DNA from 2 places in the Porphyromonas sp. COT-290 OH860 genome. Region 2 is predicted to be linked to the other one. Evidence: riboswitches for the same ligand, from Rfam matches in the RefSeq annotation. Region 2 holds a riboswitch; the other holds the start of a gene.
What was found. A riboswitch is a leader RNA that binds a small molecule or an ion and turns the genes downstream of it on or off. The one in region 2 is predicted to bind cobalamin.

Region 1 (8,089 bases), on a different contig from region 2:
GTCATTATGAGGCAGGAGCAGTACTCACTCTCGCAGATTGGGCTACTGCAGCTCATTAAGCTGCCGTGGATTGTCAAGCTCCTGTGGGCGCCCGTGGTCGATCATCGTGCTCGTGACTATACAAGCCTTAGGCGCTGGATTATACTCTCGGAGCTATTCTACGCCTGCATCATTCTTGGTATTGGGCTGCTTGAGCTCAAGACGAACTTTGGCCTCATACTCCTTTTGGTAATCCTCTCTTTCGCTGCCTCCGCCACGCAGGATATTGCGGTGGATAAGTATGCAATACTCTCGCTCAGAGGTTCTGAGCGTGGGCTAGGTAATAGCATGCAGGCTGGGGGGAGCTTCGTCGGTAGCCTCTTCGGTACGGGGGTATTGCTGGTAGCTTATCATCATCTAGGCTGGCAGTGGGTGCTTAGTTTGTTGGCTATGTTTATTGTATTAGCTGTTCTCCCACTGTGGCTGCGCAGGCGACGAGATCGGCTATATGAGTCTGCACCACGCAGCCGCCGCAGCATTAATTTGCGAGATATCCCCGGTTTCTTCACATCTCTATCTAGCAAGCGACATATCTTGCTCCTGTTGCTCTACTACTCGGGCATCATCGGTGTTATGGCGATGGTTAAGCCCTTTATGGTTGATTTAGGTTACTCGACAGAGCGTATCGCCGTGATGCTCGGTGTCTTCGGCTCTGCTGTGGCAGCGCTATGTGCTATGGCTGGCGGTCTGCTCCTAAGACGAATGGGGCACCTGAGGGCTCTAGCATCTTTCTTGTGTCTTAGTCTAATGGCAGCCCTATTCTATTGGTATATATCTCTTGGTATCCCCTCCGAGATACAGATGTATGTGGCGATTGCTTGGGTATGGGGTGCCTATGGCCTATCGTCTGTGGGGATCTATACGCTGGCGATGGATCGGGTACGCCCAGAGCTTGAGGGAACGGACTTCACAATCCAGATTATGATTACCCATCTCAGTGGGCTGATCGTGGCTGCTCTGAGTGGACGTATGGCTGATGCTTTCGGCTACACGGCGCTCTTCGGGGTTGAGGCTGTGCTCTCTCTCTTGGCTCTTCTGGTGCTCTGGTCCCAGAGTCGTAGCCTAGAGGTTAGCCAAGAGAGCCAGATCATCTAACTCTAGGCTACGAGCCGTCAATCTACTTGTTTAGCCTTAGCTCTTTAGAACTTCTGTGCAGTGGCGTATTGTCGTTTGCGATATTTAACACTCTGGAGTGTGTTTAGACACACTGCCTATGTTCTCCCCGTCCGAGAGGACTAAAAGTGTCAAATCCTATATTTGCCGCCTACGAGGCTCTGTATGGCGTCCTACCTCGTTTAGGCTCCTTGCCCCCACCGAATGAAAATACCTGCCTTAAATCGTCTTGTTTTTAGTATGCTGGTATTCAGTTGTATATGGGGGATTTTTCGGCGCTTGTATGGGCTTGAACCGCATTTTGAGGTGTTTCTTCCCATCAATCTTTTCGGATCAGTGGACACACCTCGGCGGATTAGCCCACCAATAGGGCAAGGGCTTCCCTTCGATTTCCTTTAGTCGCCCAGAGCTCCTTTATAAACTTGGGCTTTATTCTCTTAAATCCGTTAGTAAATCTTTAACACTCCTTAACTAAAAAGTAGACGAATGAGCATACACTGTACACCGCCTTGATGCCCTTAGACGAGAGGCATGGATAGGTGGCTTCTGCTTCTCCCTCTTCCGTCTTGCTGCGCTGCACATTAAGGCTATTGCCAAGTCCTAGGTTAGTCGTATAGACCTCTAGCTAGGATAACATATTCTATCTGCTAGTTTTGTGATAGATAGATAAAATGCTTACCTTTGCCGTCGGCTTTGTGTTCCTTGCCTTGGCGTCTATTGATGTGGGGGCTGGAGCTTAAAAGGGAATCGAGTGCGAATCTCGGACAGTCCCGCTGCTGTGTACGATCGTCAAGCCTTTGGTCGAGTCGATACCACTGGTAGTTCTGTGCTACTGGGAAGGTAGACCGAGGCGAGATTGTGAGTCAGAAGACCTGCAAAGCTATTAAAGGCTTCGAGGAAAGCTGCAGTACGCCCCTGAGGGCGACTGAAATTAATCCCCGCGGGATCCCCATCACCCATGATCAACGATGGGCGTGGCTCGCCAAGCTACGTTAAAATTTAGTGAAAGGAAGCCTTAGGCTTGATTCGCTTGTGGGAAACCAAGAGGGGATCAGCTCTAAGGCTTTTTTCGTCCCTCCCCTAGGTGTTTGGTGTGATATGCATTGGCCTCTCTGTTCCGTTACTTAGTCATCGGGAGGATAGGTGAGTAATCTCCAAATAGATCTTTGGCATACCTGTCCAAGCAGCCTATTTGCACACTAGTTTAGAGGGTGCGAGGCCTGCTAGTCTGTGCAATTTTTAAGTATCTTTGTTCGTTTAATATAGTACGGCAAATCAGGAATACGGATTAGGGTTGGAGCGCAGAAAGCTGATACAAGTGCTGTGTGTAGGGTTAGGCTGTCTGACCTTGGGGCTTAGTCACGCCTCTGCACAGAGCAAGAGCAAGGGAGATAGCGTCAAGGTTATTTCTCCTCGTGTTATTCTGCCCTCCAGTGCCGAAGATATAAGCCGAGAGGCGTCCGTCTTCTCACCTCGGCGTCCGTCGAACCTGACCACACGATTTGAGTACGATCCCAGAACTAACCTTTATCTACTGACGACTTACCTAGGCGAGCAACGCCTAGGTACTCCTATCCCCTATACTCCAGCCGAATTTATGGCCTATATGGCTAAGCGTAGCGATGCCCATTACTTTGGCCTGCTCAATCGCCCCGAGGAAGACAAGCAAAAGAAAAAAGGCTTCAACCCGCTAGATATGGAGTTTGGGATAGGGCCAGCGGAGCGCATCTTCGGCCCCGGCGGAGTGAAGCTACGCCTGCAAGGTTCGGCAGAGCTATCGGCTGGCATCAAAAGCAACGCCACCGACAACCCCTCAGTAAGTGAGCGTGCTCGGCGCAATACCTTCTTCGACTTCGACGAGAAGATCCAAGCAGGTGTGCAGGCCTCTGTAGGCAATAAGCTCAACTTCAACCTCAACTACAATACAGCCAGCACCTTCGACTTCGACTCCAAGAAGCTCAAATTGGCTTTCGAGGGCGAGGAGGACGACATCGTCAAGCTCATCGAGGCGGGTAATGTATCGATGCAGCCCAAGAACTCGCTCATCAACGGTGGAGGAGCTCTCTTCGGGGTGCATAGTAAGATGCAGTTTGGTAAGCTAACTCTCGATATGCTAGTCAGCCAGCAGCGTACACAGCGCAAACGCATCGCCACCAAGGGAGGAGCGCAGACGACGAGCTTCGAGCTATCGGCTGCCAACTACGATGAGAATAGGCACTTCTTCCTCGGGGACTTCTTCCGCCAGCAGTACAACGAAGCGCTGCGCTCGCTTCCATACGTGCGCTCTGCCGTCAAGATCAATCGCGTAGAGGTCTGGGTGACGAACAAACGTGGGCGGTACGACGATGCTCGCAACGTAGTGGCTTTCGCCGACCTTGGCGATGCTCGGCGTGTGCACAATCCCTCGATTACTATTACCAACTCGGGGAGCCTATACCCACGCAACTCTGCCAATGACCTCTACAGCACTCTAAGTGCCGACCCCGAGCTACGACGCATCGATCAGGTAACCCGAGTGCTATCAGGCAAGCTGACCGCAGGGTCGGACTACGACAAGCTCGAGTCTGCTCGCAGGCTCGGCGAGAGCGAATACGACCTAAACGCAAGTCTTGGCTACATTACACTCTCCTCTAAGCTCCAGAGTGATGAGGTGCTAGCCGTGGCCTACGAATATACCTACAATGGTCAGCTCTATCGTGTGGGCGAGTTTTCGTCCGATAGACCTGATCAATCTACCGACAACCTCTTCGTCAAGCTCATCAAGGGGAGCAATATGAGCCCCAATGCACCCTACTGGGAGAATATGATGCGCAACGTCTACAGCCTAGGTGCAGGGGTGTACAACCTCCAAGCCGAGGGCTTCCGTCTAGACGTTCTCTATCGTAGCGACGGCACGGGTAGCTATGTCCCCTACCTGCCCTCTGGGAGCCTCAAGGGGCAGAGGCTACTAGAGGTGTTGGGCTTGGACAAAATCAATCAGCGTGAGCAGCAGCACAGCGATGGCCGCTTCGACTATGTGGAGGGGCTGACCGTCAATGCCAATAGAGGTCTGATCTACTTCCCCTCGGTCGAGCCATTTGGTCAGACTCTAGCCGAGCAGAATGCAGGGGACGAGTTCGTCTATCGAGAGCTATATACCCAGACTAAGGTAAAGGCTCAGCAGGTGGCAGAGAAGAATAAGTACATTTTGAGGGGCGAATACAAGGCATCGGGTAGTGGAGAGATTGCGCTCGGAGCTATGAATGTAACCCCCGGGACGGTTCGTGTAACGGCAGGAGGCGTTACTCTACAGGAGAATGTAGACTATACGGTAGACTATCTCTCGGGTGTAGTGAAGATCATCAACACGCAGATCCAGAGCGCACGCACTCCCGTGGAGGTTAGCCTAGAGGATAGTGGAGGCTTCGGCACGCAGCGCAAGACAATGTTGGGGCTAGACCTTGGCTATCAGCTCACGCCTCAGTTGCAGCTAGGAGCCACGGCGATGTATCTCTCGGAGCTCCCTCTGACCACCAAGACCAATCTGGGCGATGAGTCGATGCAAAACTTCCTTTGGGGGACGAACCTCAGCTGGCGCACCAAGAGCCAGTGGCTGACCAATATGCTCGACAAGCTCCCTCTGCTAGACCTGACGACTGCTTCGCAGATTAGTCTAGACGCAGAGTTCGCTCATCTAATCCCGGGCCACTACGAGAGCCGTTATGCGCAGGGTAATAGCTATCTCGACGACTTCGAGAGCTCACGCAGCGAGATTGACTTGATGAATCCGTACGCTTGGTCGCTGGCCTCTGTCCCCTTCGATGCTTCTCGTCAGCTGACCTCACCGAGCGACTATCTAGCTACGGGCTACGATCGAGCCTTGCTGTCGTGGTACAACATTGACCCCATCTTCACACGAGAGCGCAGTAGCCTCACGCCGTCTTACATTCGCAACAATCCTGAGCTGGTAAGTAACCACTTCGTGCGTGAGGTAGAGATGCGTGAGCTATTCCCTTACCGAGATCTCAATGTCAATCAGGTGAGCTTCTTGCAGACACTCAATCTGAGCTTCTACCCCCAAGAGCGAGGCCCATACAATCTAGGTCTGGAACGTATGCTTCCCTCGGGGCTACTAGACAAACCAGAGGAGAGCTGGGGTGGTATCATGCGCAAGATTGACCAAAGCGACTTCGAGGCCTCCAATGTCGAGTATCTTGAGTTTTGGCTGATGGATCCATTTGTCCACAGCACAGGTGCTAAGGGAGGAGATTTGTACTTCAACCTCGGGGATATATCCGAGGATATACTCAAGGACGAGAAGAAGTTCTTCGAGAATGGTATTCCCCTTACCGATGACCCTACGGCCATGGAAACGACCGTTTGGGGGCGTGTGCCTCGCAGGCAGAGCGTAGGGTATTCGTTCGACAATGCTCCCGGGGCAAGAGCTAAGCAGGACGTCGGCTTCAATGGCCTTACCACTGCCGAGGAGCAGCAGCACGAGAGCTATAGGAACTACCTTGATCAGCTCAAGCGTATCGCTTCGGGCGAGACCCTCGGTCGGTGGGCTGGCGATCCGTTTAGCCCAATCAATGACCCGGGGGGCGACAACTTCCACCACTATCGCGGAGACGACTTCGATGCTGCACGCCTCTCTATCCTCGATCGCTACAAGTACTACAACGGCGTAGAGGGCAACTCCGCCGAGGCCACAGGCTCTAGCGACTACAGTGTGGCGAGCCGTGTGGCTCCTGATGTCGAGGACATCAACCAAGACAATAACCTCAACGAGCTAGATCGCTACTACGAGTACAAAATATCGCTTCGCCCAGAGGACTTGCGTGTGGGGCAGAACTATATCGTGGCTAGCCGAGAGGCAGATGTTCGTCTGCGCAGTGGGCAGAACTCTAAGGTTACTTGGTATCAGTTCAAAGTACCCCTATCGCAGTACACCTCGGCTATTGGGGGGATCTCGGACCTGCGCTCGATGCGCTTTATGCGCATCTACCTCAAGGGCTTTGCCCAACAGACCAATCTGCGCTTCGGAGCGTTGCATCTGGTGCGTGGTGACTGGCGTCTGTACGATCAGCCTCTACACGGCAAGGTCGCACCCATTACGAAGGCGCAGATCTCGGTTAGTGCTGTCAATATCGAGGCAGACGGCGACCGAACGCCCATCAACTACGTGCTGCCCCCGGGTGTGCCTCGCTCGCTCGATGCCCAACAAACGCAGAGCACTCAGCTCAATGAGCAGTCACTCAGCCTCAAGCTCCGCCAGATCGCACCCGACGATGCACGTGCGATCTACCGCAATACCTCCTACGATCTACGACGCTATCGCCGCCTACAGCTCTTCGTCCACGCCGAGCAGCTCGTCGAGGACAATACAAATACCCAAGACGGAGATATATCGGTCTTTGTACGTCTTGGCTCGGACTACCGCAACAACTACTACGAGTACTCCGTTCCGCTCAAGCTGACTCAGTCGGGTAGATACAATGGTTACTCGGACGTAGACCAGAGGCGTGTCTGGCCCGATGCCAACTTTGTTAATATCGACCTAGATGGCCTGATCGTTCACAAACGCAAGCGCAACGAAGCTGTCGCACGTGGGCAGGCAGGCATCTCGCTCTTTGAGCTATTCAGCCAGCCCGATCCCGACGCCACGAATAATAGTATCAGCATACTCGGCAATCCGTCCCTCTCCAACGTGCGTACCATCATGATTGGTCTACGCAATAATAGCGGAGAGGTGCGTAGCGTCGAAGTATGGGTCAATGAGCTGCGTGTGGGCGACTACCACGAAGAGGGCGGTTGGGCGGCCAACGCCAACCTAGCGGTTCAGCTATCCGATTTGGGGGCATTTAACCTGCGTGGGCAGATGTCTACCGCAGGCTTTGGGGCGATCGACCAATCTCTGAGCGAACGTCAGATCGAGGACCGCCGTAGCATCAACCTCTCTACGAACCTAGAGCTTGGGAAGTTCTTCCCAGAGAAGGCCAAGGTTTCTATCCCCGTCTACTACAACATCACCGACGAGCAGAACACGCCTCAGTACAATCCGATGGACGAGGACGTCAAGCTCAAGGAGGCTTTAGAATCAGTCGCCACGAGTGCACAGAGGGATTCGATCATGAACTACGCCATCGACCGCCGTATTACCCGATCGCTCAGCCTAAGTAACATCAACGTCGGCATCCGAAGCAAGGAGCCAATGCCCTACGACCCTGCTAACCTCTCGGCCAACTTTTCGCACAACTTCACCGAAGTGCAGAATCCGCAGACGGAATATTTGCATCAAATCAACTGGCAAGCTGGCCTTAACTACGACTTTAGCCCACAGTGGCGTTCGATTCGTCCCTTCGCTTCGCTCAAGGGCAACGGCGCTCTGGCTCGCTACCTCAAGCAGTATGGCCTAAATCTGTGGCCTAGCAGGCTGAACCTGCAGACCTCGATGATCCGCTCTTATGAGGAGGAGCAACTGCGCAACCACATCGATGCCGCAGGCGATACCAAGCTCCCCGTGAGCTTCTCACAGCAGTTCGTCTGGTATCGCAAGCTCAATCTGAATTGGAATCTCACCCCCAACCTCATTTTTACCCTCGCCACGGGAACGGACGCCCGTATCGAAGAGCCACACGTGCAGGTCAATCGAGAGCTGAACCCCGATGCTTATGCGCAGTGGAAGTATGCGGTAGATAAAAGCATCAAGGAGCTGGGAACGCCGATGCGCTACGCCCAAACTACTTCGCTGACCTACACTCTACCAACCTCTGCGATTGAGCCGCTCAACTGGATCAATGCTCAGGGCAATTACTCGGGGGCGTACAACTGGACACTCGGGGCGGAGCTACCCAAGGAGCAACTGCGTCTGCCGAATGTCATTACGAATCAGATGAATCTCGAGCTCTCTGGCCAGCTTCGCTTGAAGAACCTCTATGCCAAGAGTAAGTATCTCAAG
Region 2 (8,089 bases):
CGCAGCGAGTGCTATCTACGGCGCCCGTGCCGCCTATGGAGTAATCCTTGTCACCACAAAGAGAGGAGATGTAGGCAAGATGCGCATCAGCTATCAGGGCAATGTGGGCTGGTCTACACCGACGGTACTACCCAAAATGGTCAATTCGGTAGACTTCGCTCACTTCTGGAATGACGGTGCGACCAATGCAGGCGCACCTCGTAAGTATAGCCCAGAGCGTATAGCACTACTCGAGAAGTATATCAATGACCCCTCGAGTGTAGACCCTTGGGCCGACCTCCCCAAAAACCACAGCATGAACCCCGCCTATGAGAATACGGAGAAGGGGATCGGCAACGTAGACTACTTCAAGCTCCACTACAAGGACTTGGCTCTCAAACACAATCACACTCTCAGCCTAAGTGGAGGGAGCAAAGCTGCCCAGTACTACGTATCTGGAGGCTACTACAATGAGCAAGGGATCCTACGCTATGCCGATATGGCATTCAGCCGATACAACTTCTCGGCCAGCCTCACCTCACAGCTCACCAAGTGGCTCAAGCTCAAGACCTCTACTAAATTCATGCATACGGACGACCGTTCCCCATTCGGCCCGGGCGGATTGAGCAATGGATTTTTCCACAGCCTCGCTCGTTTCTTCCCGACTATCTCCGAGATCGACCCCAATGGCCGATTCACGGAGCTCAGTATGGTGCCCTATCTACAGAGCGGAACATACACTCATGGCAAAGACAACAACCTAAACCTCTCGGCAGGCATAGAGCTACAGCCGCTGAGGAACTGGTTCATCTTCCTCGACTACACGCATAGGCTCTCTCTACACGAGTACGAAGCACTCAACAAGGCTCCACTCATCTACGGAGCAGACGGCAAGTCTGTTTCTCTAGGCGTACGCTCGGAGCTTGGTATAGCTCGTGACGGCAGATTTACTCGCCAGTTCGATCGACACAAATACTCGTCGTTCAATCTGTACAGCAACTACCTCTTCTCACTAGGCGAGAAGCACGACTTCACGGTAATGGGAGGCTTCCAGCAGGAGAGCAGCCACAGCAGCTACCTCGGCAGCTCTATCACTGGGCTATTCTCCCAGACCAACCCCAACGTAGGTATGGGTACTGGCGACAAAGTGCCCACCGATGTGCGCAATGGCTGGGCTACACGAGGCTTCTTCGGTCGCCTCAACTACAGCTACGACGGCCGCTATCTACTAGAGCTCAATGGGCGCTACGACGGATCTTCCCGCTTTGCCGAGCATAGTCGCTGGGGCTTCTTCCCCTCCGCCTCGCTCGGATGGAACATACACAGGGAGCAATTTATGGAGTCGCTCTCTGGCACACTATCCAACTTCAAGCTCAGAGGTTCTTACGGTCTACTAGGCAACCAAGCCGGTGCCGCCCTATACACCTTCGCCTCTACGATGGAGCTAAGCCGTGGCCTAGGGCAATACATCTTCCCCGACGGCAGACATAGCTACACCAATGCCCCTAGAGTCATCAGCCCAACCACCACGTGGGAGAAGGTAGAGAGCATCAACGTAGGGCTAGACTTCGGCCTATGGGGGAATAGCCTTACTGGGTCGATAGATCTCTTCCAGAGAGATACGAGAGATATGCTTGGCCCGGGGCTACCCTTCCCCGACTACTTCGGGGCAGACGCTCCCCAAACCAACAACGCAAGTCTACGCAACAGAGGCTGGGAGCTATCGCTCGGCTATCAAGGACGGATTGGCAAAGACATCACCTATAAGGTCACGGGGATACTCTCGGACGCTACCTCTATCGTCACCAAATACGAGAACCCAACCAAGAGCGACCCACAAGGATCGTGGTACGAGGGTAGATCTGTAGGCGAGATCTGGGGATATAGAGCCGACGGACTAATCCAAACAGCAGAAGAAGCCAAAGCCTACAATGACCAGCACGACCTCTCTTTCTTGAGCAAAAGACCTTGGACTCCGGGTGACGTCAAGTATAGAGATCTGAACGGTGACGGTCGCATCAACAATGGCAAAAACAAAGTCGGCGACATGGGTGACCTCGATATCATCGGCGACACAACCCCTCGATACCAGTACTCGGTCAATGGTAGCATCAGCTACAAAGGACTTAGCCTGAGCTTCATGCTACAAGGCGTAGGCAAGCGGGACTGGAACCCCGGTGGGGCAGCCTACTTCTGGGGATCTGGAGCATACGCACAGGTAACGGTATTCAAAGAGCATCTAGACTACTGGAGAGAGGACAATCCCGGGGCATACTACCCCAAGCCCTATATCCACGGAGTGGGGGCGATCGGGTCGTTCCAGAGCAAAACCCGACAGACTTCCGACCGCTATCTACAGAATGCAGCCTATTGCCGTCTGAAAAACCTCACCTTGAGCTACGATATTCCCCAAATGTGGGTCAATAAACTTGGCATCAACGGCCTGCAAGTCTTCTTCTCTGGAGAGAACCTGCTCACCTTCACAAGCCTCAAGACCATGTTTGACCCAGAAGTGATTTTCGCAACAAGCGGATATAGTGCAGACAAGAACTATCCGATGAATCGCGTCCTCTCTTGTGGTCTTACCGTTAATTTATAATTTGCAACAGCGATGAAACGTAACAATATAATCCTATCCCTATCCCTGCTGGCTGCTGTCTGCACCACAGCGTGCAACAATCTAGACCTCCAGCCAGAGGGCGTGCTGACAACCAACAGCCCCTTCATGAGTGTAGGGGAAATGCAGAACTACATTGACCAGTTCTATGAGTCGGGGCTCCGTCACCAAGGCTTCGGCCCCGGTGGTGGTGGCGGCATCGCTGGCAATGATGTGGCTAGCGACAATCTATCGGCAAGTGCTCCCAACACACGTCTAAACGGACAGCTGGCTCTAAGCAACGCCAGCAAACTCGAAGCCTACACGCAGATCCGCAATGTCAATTACCTGATTACCAACCTTGGTCATGCAGCAGAGAAAGGGAGCGCGCAGTACAACCACCTCGTAGGGGAGGCCTATTACTTCCGAGCTTGGTACTACTATCGTCTATTGGTAGACTACGGCCCCATCACTTGGCTCGACCAACCACTAGAGGCCAAGCTAGAGGGTATAGACCGCCCTCGTGACAGCCGCACCTTTGTGGTGGACAAGATATTGGCAGATCTGGACACGGCTATCGAGAACCTAAGTGAGCAGAGTAGCTCCGCTACGATGCGGGTGCATAGAGATGTAGCACGTGCACTCAAGAGCGAGGTCGCACTCTTCGAAGCAACATGGGAGAAGTACCACAGGGCCGAGCAAGACCCATTCTTCGACCCCAGCATTACAGATGCCAAAATCAAGGACTATCTGACCCAAGCAGCCTCAGCCGCCAGAGCTATTATTGATAGAAATGTATGGCGCATACACTCGACGGGCAATCCGCTGAGCGACTATCGTGAGCTATTTGCCACGACAAACCTCTCCGCCAATAAGGAGGTGCTCTGGTTCAAGCGGTACGATGGCGACCAAGTAGGCAACAACGTCAATCGCTACCTCAACAACGGGGGCGGTAGCATCGGTGTGACGGCCTCGCTCGTAGACGACTACCTAACCCTAGAGGGCAAACCCTTTGTAGGCGACGCCAAGCTCAACGCCAAAAAAGTCTTCGGCGAGGAGCTCAAACCTACCCTGCGTGACCCTCGCCTATCACAAACAGTCTGTATGCCGGGGCAGAAGTTACGTCCAGATCAGCCAGCCTACGTCGTACCACCTCTCAGGGGAAGCTCCTTCAACCAAAACATGACGGGCTACTCACTGCTTAAGCATGTGCAGATAGACTACACGGGCAATCTAGACGCAGAGTTTAAGGGGGCTACCCCGGGGATACAAGTACGCTATGCCGATGTACTGCTCAACTATGCAGAGGCCCTAGCCGAACTAGACGGAGCAGCCAATGCAGGCAAAATCGTCGAAGCCCTCCAGCCTCTTAGAGATCGTGTCGGTATGCCTAGTGTAGACTTCGACCGTGAGTACAATACCGAGGCCGACTATCCCTTCAGAGGCCTAGACAAATACATACAAGCCACTCGACGTGAGCGCCGCATAGAACAGGCTAGCGAGGGACGGCGCCTCTACGATATCTTGCGCTGGGCTGCAGCCGATGAGTTGATCGTAGGCAAGCGAGCCATGGGTGCGCTTTTCATCGGGAGCAATCTAAATGGGCACGAGAGCTACAAGGGACAGACCTTTGTCTACGACCAGCCTAAAAACAACAACCTCTTCCTCTCTGGCAAGCCCGGCGACCCATATCGCTATATTCTGCCCATCAATCCAGCATCTGGCTATGAGGCAGGTTGGCAATTCGATGTGAAGCGTGACTATCTCTTGCCCATTCGCCTTGACATGATCGCTAGGACCAAAGGCAAATGGACGCAGAACCCCGGCTGGGGTAGCTAAGAATCTGTCGCCAATCTCCGATAGAGTGAATGCTCCGAGAGCTGTGCAAGCAACGTTCCTGCACAGCCCTCGGAGCATCTCGCATTAGTTTTTTAGTATCTTTGCCCCAGATATGGTTAGTCCTATGGAGCTCTTGCGCTCTTATGGACAAGGGAAACAGGTGTAAGCCCTGTGCAGTCGCGCTGCCGTAGTTCTCCTGATCTCCAAGGTCAGAGGATACCCTCTCAGATGCCACTGCTGACTTAGCTCAGTGGGAAGGCGAGAGTGCGTTAGAGATAAGCCGGAAGACCTGCCATGTCGGTCGATATTTTGTGCTTTCGCGGTATAGAGCATAAGGTTAGTATTGAGCCATCTCTAGAGGTTAAGCCCTCAACAAGAGGCTACGTTCGCTCATCAGAAGTAGGTAGTAAGCCCCCTATACTATATTATATATAGGGATCTCGAGCAACCACCAACGCCCAAACCTTACGCACGCACCTCTCGAATCCACAGTATATATCGACTCTCTTACAAGTGACCAACCTTGCTTGTGTGTTTATATGAGCCTAAGCGCTACTAGCACGCACGGGGCATAGTCGTCAATTTGACAAAAAAGTGGAGTGGTATCATAGTTCCCCTATCTGGAGCTAAGCGATGTCATGACTTATACGAATAACTAGGAGCTAGACACTGAGCTCCTAGTATGCCTTTTTAGTAATCATTAAAATTAAAAACGAAAAAGCTATGTCACTAAAGAATCTACTACGGACGTCTTTACTAGCCTTGACACTTGGTCTAGGCCTAGCAGGCTGTCAGGCTGATGGCCCTCAAGTATCACAGAAGCCCAGCCTACCTACTCCCAATCGTCCTAACGAAACAGGGCTAAACATCAACAACTGGGATGGAGTTTTAGTCCTCAGCGAAGGCAATATGAGCGACGGAGAAGGCGTCCTTGCCTTCATCGACAAAGCTAGCGGAGCAATCACTAGCGACGTGGTGCGTCAGGTCAATGGCAAGAGCCTAGGCAACGTGGCTCAAGATCTCTGCATCAGTAAGGACAAGCTCTACATTGTCTGTCAGAATGGCGATAAGAGAGGTGATCTCAAACACATCAGTATCTTCGACAAGTCCTTCAAGCTACTAGACACCTTCACGCCAGATGTCATCGCTGCAAACAGCAAAGTATCGCCAACCCACCTCACGGTAGCCCACGACCTACTCTATTTCGTTACCAACGATGGTAAGCTCTACAGCCTCCCTCTGAACGCAACGGGTGCCGATCGTGAACGAGCTACACTCATCACTCAGGTTGCCAAGCCTCTATACGCTCGCCTATTTACTGTACACGAGCAGGGGGTAGAGGTCGTTTATGTAGCCGGAGCTCAGGCTTTGTATCGCATCGGCAAAGGCGGTCAAGTGGCCTCTCTAGCCTACCCCGAGGGTTATACTAGCCTCGGCATTGCACCTTGCTACGATGTGGCGAACAAGAGTCAAGCGATTTGGATGATACAAGCCGAGAGCAAAAACAAGAAGACTCGCTTGGTGAAGGTTCAGAACCTAGAGGAAAAAGGGAGCTACGACCTAGGCGAACAGCTTGGCCTAAAGGGAGTATGGGCTGGTAGCTGCACACTCGCTGCAGCACCTACTACAGAGGGGGCAATGATATTCTTGCGCACAGGCTCGGCTATATACAGCTTCAGCGAGCAGTCCAAGGAGCTCAAAAATATCTACTCTACTACTGAGATCCTATACGGCTACATAGGTGCTAGTGCGAGAAGCAAGGTAATTTATCTCTCTCAGCTACCTGCCTACAATCGCTACAAGGAGGCTAAAGTAATGGAAATGGCTTGGGATGGTACAGCACAGAAGAGCTACCCAATCAAAAGTGAAGGGCAACCCGACGGCCTATACACTCCTTTCTGCGCCCTAATCTACCCAATAAGTAGCAGCCTCTACTAAACTAGGGACAAATTATTCTACCACTGATCGAGGAGGTCGGGGCTAGAGGGTTTTACTTCGCCAAGGCTCTCGAGCAGATATCTCTGCCAAATATCAAGAAGATTGGGAAGGTGGCTTTCGGCACCTCCGGCGTCAAAACTCTTGAGCTTGGTGACACTCCTCCCTAGATAGGCCAAAAGATATTCTCCCAGAAGGTAACGATCGTTGTCCTGCACCCAGAGAAGTATGCCGTGTGGGTTGAGAAGCAGAACTTCAGTGTGCATATTGCCCCAAAAGGCGAGTAACAACTGACGAAACCCTTTCTGAAATATGACACCATCTCTCGATCGCTAGCAGAGTCTACTCCTAGAGCCTTGACCCTGCTGGCGATTGAGATTTCAAGCATACGATGCATATCAATCGTATTTCCTCCGTCAAGGAACATACGTTCTTTGTGAATCAACAATCCAATCTTTGTAAAATAAAATCGAACTCATCGGCTTGTAAACTTTGGAGGTAGTTTAGATCTATATAGAGCAAACCTATCTCCACATAGAGCAAAGCTTCCTCTATATAAAGCAAGGCTTGCTCCCAAAAACAGGCTGGTGCCCGAGCAGGTTTGTTCACACGAACAAACAACTTACTTAGGCTAACCACCGACCAAGCAATACAGTCTATGATACCACTATCTAACGTGCAGTGAGCAGAACTCTAGCTTTCGTACTGATGTACCTCTGGGCTATAGGTACGCTGATGGCCGAAGAACCATCGGTGCGTGACTCTGTGCACACTATCGACGAAATCGTCGTACATGCCCAGCAGAGGCGACTAACTCTGGCGCCCTCGCAGCTGCTTACTCGAGGCGAACTGACTCGCCTTGGTGCACTCTCGGTAGCCGATGTACTTAGGTACTACTCGGGCGTACAAATCAAGGACTACGGAGGCATAGGTGGGCTCAAAACAATCAACGTCCGTAGTATGGGCAGCCACCATGTCGGCGTATTCTACGACGGTGTGCAGCTAGGGAACGCCCAAAATGGTATCATCGACCTAGGACGTTTCTCACTTGAAAACATGGAGACCATCAGCGTCTACAATGGGCAAAAGAGCCAACTCCTACAGTCGGCTCGTGACTATGCCTCCTCTAGTGCCCTCTATCTGCGCAGTCGTCGCCCGAGCTTTGACCTAGGGCGACAGCATAACATCAACGTAGGGCTACGAGTGGGGAGCTTCCACACCATCAATCCTTCGCTCCTCTGGGAGCATCGCCTCTCGCCCCGCACCGACCTCTCGCTCTCGGGCGAATACCTCTATACCTCTGGGCAGTATCCTTTTCGCTATCGACGCAAAGACGGCTACGATACCACTGCCCTCAGACACAACGGTGATGTACGTGCTCTGCGCACAGAGCTAGGGCTGTATCACCACAGATCTCACGGCCGCTACACGGGCAAGCTCTATCTATACAACTCCGAGCGAGGCTACCCCGGGGCTGTGGTGCGGGAAGAGCCGGGGCTATTTCGCAATCAGGACAGACAGTGGGATACCAACCTGCTCGTACAAGGCTCTATGCAGTACGAACCCAAAGGGCGATATCAGATACAAGTCCTAGGCAAGTATGCCTACGACTACCTGCACTATATCTCCGACCCTCGCCTAGACGGAAGTACGATGTACATAGACAATCGCTATCATCAGCACGAGGCTTATCTATCCGTAGCCCAGCTCATAACCCTAGACCAAGGCTGGGGGCTAGCT

Region 1: another riboswitch for cobalamin. It lies ahead of sprA (cell surface protein SprA); the one in region 2 lies ahead of HQ41_RS08795 (DUF5074 domain-containing protein).

Annotation. Positions count from the first base shown of each region.
Region 1 is NZ_JRAR01000071.1:17,515-25,603, reverse strand. It holds gene HQ41_RS07710 (MFS transporter) at 1-1,134, shown strand, start outside; cobalamin riboswitch at 1,844-2,047, shown strand; gene sprA (cell surface protein SprA) at 2,447-8,089, shown strand, end outside.
Region 2 is NZ_JRAR01000080.1:3,258-11,346, reverse strand. It holds gene HQ41_RS08805 (TonB-dependent receptor) at 1-2,578, shown strand, start outside; gene HQ41_RS08800 (RagB/SusD family nutrient uptake outer membrane protein) at 2,591-4,414, shown strand; cobalamin riboswitch at 4,511-4,726, shown strand; gene HQ41_RS08795 (DUF5074 domain-containing protein) at 5,138-6,352, shown strand; gene HQ41_RS08790 (hypothetical protein) at 6,370-6,615, opposite strand; gene HQ41_RS08785 (TonB-dependent receptor) at 7,085-8,089, shown strand, end outside.